One region of the Cytobacillus sp. QJM3NY_8 genome, then DNA from elsewhere that is predicted to be linked to it. Evidence: riboswitches for the same ligand, from Rfam matches in the RefSeq annotation. Region 1 holds a riboswitch; each other region holds the start of a gene.

What was found. A riboswitch is a leader RNA that binds a small molecule or an ion and turns the genes downstream of it on or off. The one in region 1 is predicted to bind cobalamin.
Region 2: another riboswitch for cobalamin. It lies ahead of cobJ (precorrin-3B C(17)-methyltransferase); the one in region 1 lies ahead of AC0VZ9_RS01225 (ABC transporter substrate-binding protein).
Region 3: another riboswitch for cobalamin. It lies ahead of AC0VZ9_RS18500 (ribonucleoside-diphosphate reductase subunit alpha); the one in region 1 lies ahead of AC0VZ9_RS01225 (ABC transporter substrate-binding protein).

The regions. Positions count from the first base shown of each region.
Region 1 covers NZ_CM149681.1:220,838-224,959, reverse strand. The annotation lists gene AC0VZ9_RS01230 (FecCD family ABC transporter permease) at 1-412, opposite strand, end outside; gene AC0VZ9_RS01225 (ABC transporter substrate-binding protein) at 378-1,352, opposite strand; cobalamin riboswitch at 1,740-1,944, opposite strand; gene AC0VZ9_RS01220 (hypothetical protein) at 2,025-2,801, opposite strand; gene AC0VZ9_RS01215 (FtsW/RodA/SpoVE family cell cycle protein) at 3,166-4,122, shown strand, end outside.
Region 2 covers NZ_CM149681.1:2,974,372-2,978,493, reverse strand. The annotation lists gene AC0VZ9_RS15480 (winged helix-turn-helix transcriptional regulator) at 1-353, shown strand, start outside; gene AC0VZ9_RS15475 (MFS transporter) at 511-1,728, shown strand; cobalamin riboswitch at 1,920-2,097, shown strand; gene cobJ (precorrin-3B C(17)-methyltransferase) at 2,331-3,953, shown strand; gene cobK (precorrin-6A reductase) at 3,963-4,122, shown strand, end outside.
Region 3 covers NZ_CM149681.1:3,598,287-3,602,408, forward strand. The annotation lists gene AC0VZ9_RS18500 (ribonucleoside-diphosphate reductase subunit alpha) at 1-1,271, opposite strand, end outside; cobalamin riboswitch at 1,406-1,599, opposite strand; gene AC0VZ9_RS18505 (hypothetical protein) at 1,727-1,855, opposite strand; gene AC0VZ9_RS18510 (heavy metal translocating P-type ATPase) at 2,031-4,122, opposite strand, start outside.

The DNA of each region.
Region 1 (4,122 bases):
ACGGCAGCGTAAACATTCCTGCAAACGGAATGGATAATCCTAAGAATAATGTTAAAACAGCACCTAGTGAAGCCCCGGATGAAACCCCAATTGTATATGGATCTGCCAGCGGATTTCTTAATAAACCTTGAAAGGCGGCTCCCGCAATTGCAAGAGACGCCCCTACTAAGCCAGCCAGCAAAACGCGCGGCAGGCGAATATTCAAAATGATATTTGAATGCATAGCATCCGTGTTTCCCAATGAAATAAAAGGAAATAGCTCAGCGCTTATTACTCTGATAATCGTCATGGGGTGAACAGACACTGTTCCAATTGAAATCCCCATCAGCATGGCTAAAAGCAGGAAAGCCGCTGCTGTTAGATAAGCTAAAAATTTATTATTTAAATACGTCCGGATATACTGCTTTTGCAAGTTCCTCGACTCCTTCAATAATACGAGGGCCAGAGCGGGTTACCATATCGGAATCAACATCGGCAACATGCTTATTTTTTACTGCGGTTATATCCTGCCAGCCATCCCTTTTCATTACATTGCCAGCAGCATCCTCAGTGTAATAGCCATGAGTTGTGATGATTACATCCGGATTCCGTTCGATAATCGCTTCCGGATCCATTTTCGGCCATCCTTCTTCGGAAATGATATTTTCTGCATTGATGGCACTTAGCATTTCATCCATAAATGTTTTTGTACCTGCTGTATAGATTTCAGGAGCAGGTGAAACTTCCACGAAAACCGATTTGCGGTCTTCTTCTTTTATGCCCTGAGCTTTTGTTTTGATTTCCTCGAGCTTGCTCTTCATATCTGAAACAAGCTGCTCTGCTTCATCCTTCTCTCCCGCTGCGGTTCCAACCATTTCAATGGATTCAAAAACCTGATCAAAGCTCTTTGCATCATTGACAACAAGGACGGTCACACCTGCATCCCTTAATTGCTGAAGGCCAGCTTCGGAATTATGTGCGCTTGACGCGTGAGCAAGGACAAGATCCGGTTTTAAAGAAATAATTTTCTCGACATTAAATTCCATGCCGCCAATCTTTTCTTTTTCTGTGGCTTCGGGCGGGTAGTTATCAAAATCGGAGACTCCGACAACTTCTTCGCCAAGCCCCAATTCAAAAACAATTTCGGTGTTGCTTGGAATCATGGAAACGATTCTTTCGGGCTTGGATTCGATGACGATTTCATTATCAAGAGCATCCTTTATCGTAACAGGAAAAGCAGCCTCTTCCCCGCCAGTATTCTGCCCTTCCTCAACCTTTTTCTCTTCTTTAGGCTGTTCAGCACTCTCGCCGCAGCCTGCTAGCACTCCTGCAGCCAGAAGCATCGTTAATAAAAATGCATAAAACTTTCTCATACTCAGCAATCCTCCTAGAACTTTCGACAAAATTCGGGTGGTGTCTAACACCATCTTAAAAAATAAAAGGCTGGTTCTCATAAGATTTTTTAGCTTACAAACCTAGCGCGTTGATTTCCGCTGCAGGCACTTGCTTTCCGGGGGAGAGATGAGAGCCTCCTCGGCTTCGCCTGTGGGGTCTCTCACTTCCCTCACTTCCCGCAGGAGTCAAGTGCCCTCCGCTGCAATCAACTCAGTGGCAGAAACTAAGTTAGCCACCCATAGACTTTTAGAAACAACCAAATAAAAAACATCCCCTCGGACGGCAAGGAGATGTTGGCATGGTCATTTATCAATTAGTGCAGAAAGGATGGCCGGACCAAACACCTCCCTATCCTCGTAGGTTTATGGGTGCTTAAGAATCAGGCAGGTCTCCTGGCTCATGGTCAATGCGTTCTGCTCCTTCCCATACATTCCTGTACAGTGGATTTACAGACAGCTTCCATTTACAGTGGCGGGACCGCGCTGGAATTTCACCAGCTTCCCTATTAAGTCTTCAAAAGAGCCTGTTTTAAAACCCTTTTGAGAAGACACCTGTTCTATGCGGATATAAAATTTTCTATCTCCGATTATACACCATCACGCAGAAAAAGTAAGAGAATTTTGCTGAATGTTGTAAAAAAGTTCAGAATTCTAGCGCGAGTATATTTTCCATTCCCTTGTTTTCTTATCAAACACAATCTTCGCCTCACATGGCTCTTTCACAATGGCCTCATACTCGTCATACATATCATCCATATTCGCAAAGTCGCCAATAATCCAAATAGGAATTTCTATCCGGACCCGATTCTGTTCGATATCCTTAATGGAAAGTACCGCTCCCTCTTTCATAAGAGACTTTAAGGAAGGCAGGACATCTCTGGTGATAGGAGGATACGTCTTTTTCTTTTTTATGCCAAGGAGCGTTTTTTCGACTTTCATCTGTCCCATTTTACCGGGGATTACTTCCCCAAGCATGCGGTAAAAATCGTTCAGATCGCGATAATATGTACGGTTAAACCAGCCATCATCATGGGCCAGGTACACATAGCGATTGCTCAGATAATTGTAAAAAGGCGGCTTAAGATGTTCCTTGACATGGCCGAGATAAAGAAGCTCAGCAATTGTCTGGCCGGGAAGCTCATTCACCGCTTCCTCTTCCTCGAAATCAATCCAGCAAAAATCGCCATAGCCATATACATCATCCTCAACCAGCCTGCCCAGCTTGTCCCTTGACACATAATCGAACATCGTGTGGGTATTAAAGTCCCCATGTTCAAAACGATGCTTTAACAACAGCAGATTGTTAATAGAATCGGAAAGAGTTTGGGCAAACTCTGCAAACTCAATTCCATAAGTCATCACATACTGATCCTGTTCATTAAGATGGATGTAGATGAGATCACGAATAGCATGATTCCTTCTTTTCAATGACGAAACCTCCGAACCGTTACCCAAAGTGGTGTTTTCAAAGAAAAGCACTGAGCTAGACAGATAAGAATAGCGCAAGCGCCTTCACAAATTAGTAAAAAGACAGCTTCTTTTTGAAACTGCCTGTTAAACATCCAGTATTTTATTCTCTTATTGTAGCAAAAATAACTGAAAATATCTTTGCCGATGAGAAAAAATTTTAAATTGCAGCCTGCCCGGTTTTTTGAAAATACAGGAAACCATCATGCTGATTCATTCGTCTAACTACATGCAGAGAAAAAATGTATTCTGTTCTCCATTGTAAGGTTTATTTTTCTTTGTTAGGATAAAAATGTAAAAAGGTACAGAAACCAGGTGTATACAAATGAACAAGAATAATAGATTCTCAGACCGGTTCGATTGGACGTTATGCTTTCTTCTGCTGCTATTTTTCCTCATCAGCTGCATCGCTATTTACAGCGGACAATCCTCCAATCAATATGAAGGGAATTTTGTCGTCTCACAAATAAAAAATTATGTTGTCGGAGCTATCATTGTGGCAATTGTCATGTATTTTGACAGCGAGCAAATCAGAAGGCTTACTTGGCTGCTGTACGGTTTAGGCATCCTATTGCTTGTCGGGTTATTCATTGCACCGGAAAGCATTGCACCAGAGCGCAAAGGGGCTACATTGTGGTATATCATTCCTGGACTTGGTTCTGTGCAGCCCTCAGAGTTTGTTAAGGTATTCCTTATCATTGCCCTCAGCAAAGTCATCGCTGACCACCATCTGAAATATCAGGCAAAGACTGCAGGCACGGACTTTTTCCTTCTAATCAAATTAGGGGCAGCCACATTGCCTCCATTAGGATTGATTATTATTGAAGACCTGGGTACCGCCCTTGTCATCATCGCCATATTAACTGGAATCATCCTGGTTTCCGGGATCACCTGGAAAATCCTTGTTCCGATTTATGGAATCCTTGGCGCTTTCGCGGGAACGGTGCTCTATCTGGTCATCATAGCACCGGAGATTTTAGAGAAGTACCTTGGGATAGACCCCTATCAGTTCAGCCGAATTTATTCCTGGCTTGACCCGGTTAATCACAAGCAGGGAGCCGGAATGCAGCTGTACAACTCCATGCTCGCAATCGGCTCAGGATTAATATCCGGAAAAGGGTTTACTGACAGACAGGTGTATGTGCCTGATGCCCATACTGATTTTATTTTTAGCGTCATTGGCGAGGAGTACGGCTTTTTTGGTGCAAGTGTAGTAATCAGCCTTTTCTTTCTGCTCATCTATCACTTAACTAAAACCGGCTTGGAGACGACCGACCCTTTT
Region 2 (4,122 bases), 2.5 Mb from region 1:
ACTTGCGGAGCGAAGTGAGGAAGAAAATTGAAAATAGAGAATTTAATTGTGAAAAAGAATTGACATTATCCCTTATTAGCGGCAAGTGGAAAATAACGATTATATACTATTTAGGAACTGACGGGACTTTACGATTCAGTGAAATTAAGCGTCTGTTTCCAAAAATCACCCACAAGGTATTGACAACTCAGATTAGAGAATTAGAGGAAGATGGGATAGTTCATCGGAAAGTTTTCCCGGAAGTCCCGCCTAGAGTGGAATATTCATTAACAGAATTAGGGCAAAGCTTAATGCCGGTTATTTTAATGATGTACGATTGGGGGAAAGAAAATATAAAAACATTCATAAAATAGGTTGACAATGTATGGATTTATTTAAGAGATGCTGACTTTGTGACGTCCTATAGAGAGCAGGTATAACGCAGTTTCATATTGTTGAGAGGATAAAAAAGTTATGTTTCAGATTTTCAATATAGCTCCAATACTATGCTTTATTTGAAAGAGGGATATTATGATTCCAGGTTCATGGAGAGCGTTAGGATGGATTGGATTAGCTGAATTATGCGCATTAAGCTTGTGGTTTAGTGCTTCTGTTATAGCCCCTGAACTGATTCAAGTATGGAATCTTAGCTCCAGCTCAGAAGCATGGCTGTCTGCTTCTGTCCCAATTGGCTTTGTAATGGGTGCATTAGTTAGTTCATATTTTGGGATAGCAGATCGTTTTAATCCCCGAAAGGTTCTTGCCGTTTCAGCGTTTCTGGGTGCGCTATTGAATGCCTTGCTTTTATTGGCAGATCAGGCTTTTTTCGGTATTCTGCTTAGGATATTAACCGGTGTATCACTCGCTGGTGTATACCCGACAGCTGTTAAAATTTTATCTCAATGGTTTCCGAAAAAACGCGGGCTTGCAGTTGGTATATTAATAGCCGCCTTAACTCTAGGATCCTCTTTGCCACATTTTATTGTTATATTCTCTTCTTCTTTAAATTGGCAATTAGTGATTATTTGCAGTTCAATATTGGCTCTCCTGGCAGCTGTAATTGTCAATTGGGTTTTAACAGATGCTCCAGTAACAACGAAAAAATTACCTTTCTCTTTTAAATTAATAAAAAAGGTAGTTTCGAATAAACCAGTAATGCTTGCGAACTACGGTTATTTTGGGCATATGTGGGAATTGTATGCGATGTGGACGTGGATTCCCATCTTTTTGACTGCTAGTTTTACAAGCTATTCTCCAGGGATTCCTCCCTGGTTCATTGCATTGTCCTCTTTTATTATTATCGGAATTGCAGGGGGGATTGGCTGTGTAGCAGGCGGGCTAGTCTCAGATAAAATTGGAAGAGCAAATCTAACGATTATTTCTATGTGTATCAGTGCCATTTGCTGTATCTTGATTGGCTTTACTTTTGGTCAATATATTTGGTTAACTCTACTCCTTTCTATCATTTGGGGAATGTCTGTCATCGCAGATTCTGCCCAGTTTTCTGCCGCAGTTTCAGAAGTTGCAGAAGTTGAGTATGTAGGAACAGCCCTGACTTTTCAAATGTGCATTGGTTTCCTGATCACTATATTTTCTATAAATTTAATCCCAATTATACAGAGGTTAGTTGGCTGGGAGTGGGTCTTTGCCTGTTTAGCGATTGGACCAATTATTGGCATGGTATCTATGGTCCAGTATAAACGGCATGATTTTAATAATGTCAAAGGGACAATCGGTCATTTTAAATAAATTAAACAACATCTATTTGGTCTAACTTTGTGAATTATATCCCAGCAAAAATTAACTCCTGAATAGCAGAAATAAGGTCTTTTTACCAAATCCTATTTCAAAAAGTCAAAGGCATTAACATAGCATTTAAAAAATTAAGAAAAAAATAATATGTCAAAATTGGTCATTATATGTTATATTAGTAAAAAATTAATATATCAATTTGAATAAGTGCTCACTTTGGTGAGGTAAAAGGGAAACCAGTGAAAGTCTGGTACAGCCCCCGCTACTGTAAAAGCTGATGAAATTACAATGCCACTGAGAAATCGGGAAGGTGTAAGAGTAAGAAGAAGCTTAAGTCAGGAAACCTGCTTATTTAAACGACACTTGCTTTTCGGAGGGAGAAGTATAGGCGGGACAATTATGATCAATTGTTTTTGAGTTTCAGTATGCTAATTTTTATACTGTCATTTCATATGCCTGTATTCCTTTGAAAAGGAGTGCAGGCATTTTTTATTTGGCAAGAAGCAATGAATTTTGAGAATTGTCCGGCGCAGGGCGCCTGCTAAGAGCAGCACGGCAGCAGGCAAGGCGCATGTGCTTTTCTTAATTGGAGGTTACCTATGAAGAAGGGAAAAATCTTTGTTGTCGGCTTCGGTCCGGGCGATCGTGAGCATATAACCAAACGGGCTGTGGATGCGCTGCAGCAGAGTGATTGCATTATTGGCTACAAAACTTACGTAGATCTGATCATGCCATTCGTTACAGCAAGTTCCATTGTGAGCACGGGGATGACTGAGGAGGTATCCCGTGCGCAGGATGCAGTGAAAAGAGCGGAAGCCGGCCATATTGTTTCCGTGATATCGAGCGGTGACTCGGGTGTATACGGCATGGCTGGCTTAGTGTATGAAGTGCTGATCGAAATGGGCTGGACGGAAGAAGAAGGAATCGAAGTGGAAATTGTTCCGGGCATCTCTGCGATTAATTCATGTGCGAGTTTACTGGGGGCACCTGTCATGCATGACTCCTGCACCATCAGTCTGAGTGATCATTTAACACCCTGGACTGTGATCGAAAAGCGCATTGAAGCAGCCGGGATGGCGGATTTTGTCATCGCATTATATAACCCGAAAAGCGGCAGAAGGACACGGCAGATTGTCGAGGCACAAAGGATCCTATTAAAATATCGTTCTCCTGATACACCAGTGGGTCTTGTGAAAAGTGCTTACCGCGAGAATCAGAATGTCATTCTGACTACACTGGCGGAAATGCTTGATCACGATATAGGCATGCTGACAACGGTTGTGATCGGGAATTCCTCCACTTTCTTTTATGACAATAAAATCATTACGCCTCGCGGATATCAAAGAAAGTATACGCTCGGTGAAGAGAAGCAAAGCTTAAAGCCGCATCAGCGTTTAAAAAAGGAAGCGGAGCCATGGGCATTAAATCAGGAAACCGGGGAAGCACAGGCCGGCTACGAGCAGATCCAGAGAAGAAAACAAGAAGCCAGCTCAATGGATATGGCTTTAAAGGCTTTATCGATGGCAACGAAATCGGGGATTGACCAAACACATTTGGTGCAGCAGCCAATCGAAGATATTTTTGAATTTGCAGTAACGCCTGGGGTTGCCAATAAATTTATTACACCAGACCAAATGCGCGTATTGGCAGAAGCTGTTGGCGAGAAAGGCACCATGGAATATACACCGGATCACCGATTTTTAATCAAGATTCCAACTGGACGGCCTCAGTCGATTGTGGAAAAACTCGAACAAAGCCAACTGACAGTCATGCCAGTGGGCGATGTTCTAAATGTAAAAGCCTGCGATTTTTGCTACGGGGAGAAAGCAGAATCCATTCCATATGCAGAGAAAATTGCAGCTGAACTGGGGGGCTTAAAGCTTCCAAAGGAACTGCATATTGGTTTTAACGGCTGCGGTATGGCCTGTTATCGGGCCGTATTTGATGATATCGGCATAGTTTACCGCAAGAAGAAGTTTGATCTATTTATCGGGGCAAAGCCGGTTGGCCGTACAGCCCATGCTGCCCAGCCGGTGGCAGAGGGAATTGAGCCCGATCAGCTGGTGCCGTTATTAAAGGAGATTATCGAAGAATACAAAGAAAATGCGCATCCAAATGAACGGCTTTTTAAATATTTTAAGCGTGTGAAAAAAATTCAGTATTTTACCTATCAGGATATGAGCTCCAAGATCGAAGTCGAACCGGCACCATGCGGGGATTAGGGGGATCTTATGATTTTATTTTTAGCAGGCACAAGTGATGCGAGAGCATTAGCTATTCAATTGAAAAATCAAGGTTATCCCTTATTGGCAACCGTTGTCACAGAATCGGCAGCTGACAGTTTGAAGGCTGAAGGCATTGCTTATAAAGTGGGACGGCTGTCAGAAAATG
Region 3 (4,122 bases), 1.9 Mb from region 1:
CAATGTGAATTGGCATTTTTCCGATTTACTTCATCCCGGTAAAACATAAATGGTGTCCCTGTTTCAAGCTGGCTTCTCATGATGGATTTCATTATATCGATGGCAGGCACTTTTTCCCTTGATAGATTCGGGTTATCTATACACTCTTTATATTTCTGGCGGAATGAACCTTCGCCTTCACCTTCATCATAAAAATCCTCCAGTGAAAAGCCCATTACCTTGCGGACTTCATGGGGATCAAATAAATACCAATATCCCCGGCTTTCCACTTTTTCCATAAACAAATCCGGAATGCAGACACCTGTGAATAAATCATGTGTCCGTTGCCGTTCATCTCCATTATTAAGCTTTGCATCAAGAAACGAGAAGATATCTTTATGCCAGACATCCAGATAGACGCTTATAGCACCCTGCCTCTGTCCAAGCTGATCAACACTGACTGCTGTGTTATTCAGCTGCTTCATCCAGGGAATCACACCTGAAGATGCCCCCTTAAATCCTTTAATATCACTTCCTCTGCTGCGGATCTTCCCTAAATATACTCCGATTCCCCCGCCATTTTTAGACAGTGATGCAATATCGGTATTGCTGTCATATATAGAATCAAGACTGTCATCAACAGTCTCAATGAAACAGCTTGAAAGCTGTCCCCAGTTTTTCCCTGCATTAGCGAGTGTTGGCGTGGCAACAGTCATATACAAACCACTCATTGCCCAGTAAGCTTCTTTAATGAGTTCAAGCCGCTTACCCTTCGGCTCCCTTTTCATCAGCACCATGCTGATGATCATGAACCGTTCCTGTGGAAGCTCATAAAGATTTTTCTGTTTGTCCCTGGCAAGATATCGGTCAGCCAGCATTTTCAACCCCAAATATGTAAATAAGCGGTCATTTTCTTTCTTTATGAATTGGGCAAGTTCATTTATCTCATCCTTTGAATACACATCTAATAAATCCTGGTCATAAATTCCTAAAGCCGTCAGCCGTTCAATTAACGTATAAAAATGTTTGTAGCAATCATCCGGCTGGCATTCTCTATTTTTTCCTGACTCAGTATAGAGCTTCTTAAGAAGCAGACGTGACGCGGCAAAAGTCCAATCAGGCTCATCAATACTTATAAAAGATAAACAATCCAGTATAAACTGGTCATACATTGCTTCCGCTCCCAGCTGGCTCATTTCTTCATACCTTTTTAATAGGTGCTCTATGCCGAGCTGTGGAAATTCTGTCTTAAGTTCTTCTAAAATTTCTATCGGTTGTATGGTTTGGACCATCTTACTTCCTCCTAAAGGCAAAATAAAAATCCGCCCGGAAAATGAGCGGATCAAACGATAGTATAATAGCTGGAAGAAGATGAATAAACGGCCATTACGCGATCGTTTCATCATCTCAATCCCCGAAGATATGAAACTTTCGATCGCCCTGGCAGGTCTCCTGGCTTGTGCTTCACTCTACTTAAAGCCCTTCCCATACAAACGCCATAAAGCGTTTTGTACAGTGGCATGCTCTTTTCGTCTGCACTTACAGTTGCGGGGACAGCTTCGGTTCTACACCGAATTCCCTATTAAGTCCTCATAGGACACCAATCACGATCTATATGTAGTTTTTATTCTTTTTAATATATACTATATATTGTAGATGATTCTATCATATGGAGAAATAGATTACAAATTTTTAATCGTTAATGGACGAAAAAGAACAGGGGGATATTCCCTCTGTTCTTTATTTCTCACTCATGATTTTCCATTTCAATATCATGAGATACCGGCTCAGGGGTAGCCCAAAATGAATCATATACAGCATACCCTGCCATTACAAGAACGAGATACGCAATCGCTGCACCTGCCCATTTTTTCATTTTATCTGCTCCTTTTAATTAAACGTTTTTTCATTTATCGCAGTCTAACGGACAGTATGACCCCACTACAGGGCTCAGAGGAGTCCATGGAGGATGAGTGGGTCAACTGCCCATTGAGGCCCGATTTGTTCAACTAACAATCAGCAGAGAAAAAGAATTCCCGCTGATTGAAGTTTCACTTTATTTTTACTCTTTGTAAACGAAGTGCGTTTAAAACGACAGATACGGAGCTGAACGCCATTGCGGCGCCGGCAAGCCAAGGTGCAAGGAACCCTAATGCAGCTACTGGGATGCCAAGGGTATTGTATGCAAATGCCCAGAAAAGATTTTGTTTTATATTCCTTATGGTTTTTTTGCTCATTAGGATGGCGTCTGCAATACTATTTAAATCCCCTCTCATTAGCGTAATATCAGCTGCTTCCATCGCAACGTCTGTACCGGTTCCGATCGCCATACCAATATCAGCTACAGCAAGTGCAGGTGCATCGTTTATGCCATCGCCGACCATAGCTACTTTTTTTCCCTGGTTCTGAAGTTTTTTTACTTCTTCTGCCTTGCCTTCAGGTAGAACCTCTGCAATTGCAGAGTCTATGCCCACTTCATCAGCTATTGCCTGAGCCGTACGTTTGTTATCTCCCGTAATCATAATGACTTCAATGCCCAGTTTCCTTAAGCGTTTGATTGCATCTCTGGATGTTTCCTTTATTGTATCCGCAACTGCCACGATACCTGCATATTTGCCATCAACCGCGACAAGCATTGCCGTTTTTCCATTTTCCTCCAGTTTTTCCATATCAAGTTTGGCTGACTGGACATTAACGTCGTATTTGTCCATTAATCTTCTTGTACCTATCAGGAGATCTTTTCCATCCACTCTCGCTTTTATTCCATACCCCGGAATAGCTTCAAATTCAACTGGATTAAATAGCATGATTCCTTTATCCTTTATTCCCTTTACTATCGCTTCAGCCAATGGATGCTCAGACTGTTTCTCCGCTGACCCTACAAGCTGGAGAAATGTTTTTTCTTCAACGTTGTGTTCTATAATCACATCTGTTAATACCGGTTTGCCATGTGTAACTGTTCCAGTTTTATCAAGAACGACTGCAGTGATTTCGTGCGTGAGCTCCAGGTGCTCTCCGCCTTTGAAGAGAACCCCATATTCCGCTGCCCGGCCTGAGCCGGCCATTATAGAGGTTGGCGTCGCCAGACCTAGAGCACATGGACATGCAATTACCAGGACAGCAATCAATTTTTCGAGTGCTTCTGCAAAATTTCCAGGACTTACCCATATATACCACACCAGGAATGTAACCACTGCTATGGCCACTACAATGGGAACGAATATCCCAGAGATTCTGTCTGCCATTCGCTGTATAGGGGCTTTTGAACCTTGCGCTTCTTCAACCACTTTAATAATCTGTGACAATGCTGTATCTTTGCCGACTTTAGTGGCTTTAATTTTCAGGAAGCCATTTTTATTAATGGTGGACCCAATAACTGTATCTCCTGCTGTTTTATCAACAGGTACACTTTCCCCTGTCAGCATGGATTCATCTAAAGCAGACTGTCCTTCGATAATCTCACCATCAACTGGAACTTTTTCACCTGGCTTTACATATATGATTTCCCCAGCAATGACTTCTTCAAGGGAAATTTCAATTTCTTCCCCTTCCCTTAAGACAGTTGCTGTTTTTGCCTGCAGCCCCATAAGCTTTTTGATTGCTTCAGAAGAACGTCCCTTAGCCCGGGCTTCAAACAGCTTGCCTAAGATTATTAATGTTATAAGGATAGCACTTGTTTCGTAATAAAGTTCCACCGTATGTGCATTGCTGCCAATTGATAAAATTGATTGGTATAAGCTATAGAAAAAAGCAGCAGAAGTTCCGAGTGCAACCAGCACATCCATATTGGCGCTCTTATTTTTTAATGCCTTATATGCCCCGACATAAAATTGCTTTCCTATGAAAAATTGTATCGGTGCTGCAAGAGCCAGCTGTACCCACGGATTCATAAACATATCGGGAACATAAATAAATGATGTAAACTCGAAATGTCCAACCATGGACCAGAATAAAGGGATGGAAAGAATTAAAGAAAAAATAAACTTGCCTTTTTGTTTCTCAATTTCCTTTTCCCGATATCCCTCGATATCCTGGTCTTTATCCATTTTCACTTTCGCCTGATACCCTAGATTCTCCACTTTCTTTATCATGTCCTGAATGGAGATTTGTTCAGGATTATATTCCACAGTGCCCGTTTCAAGA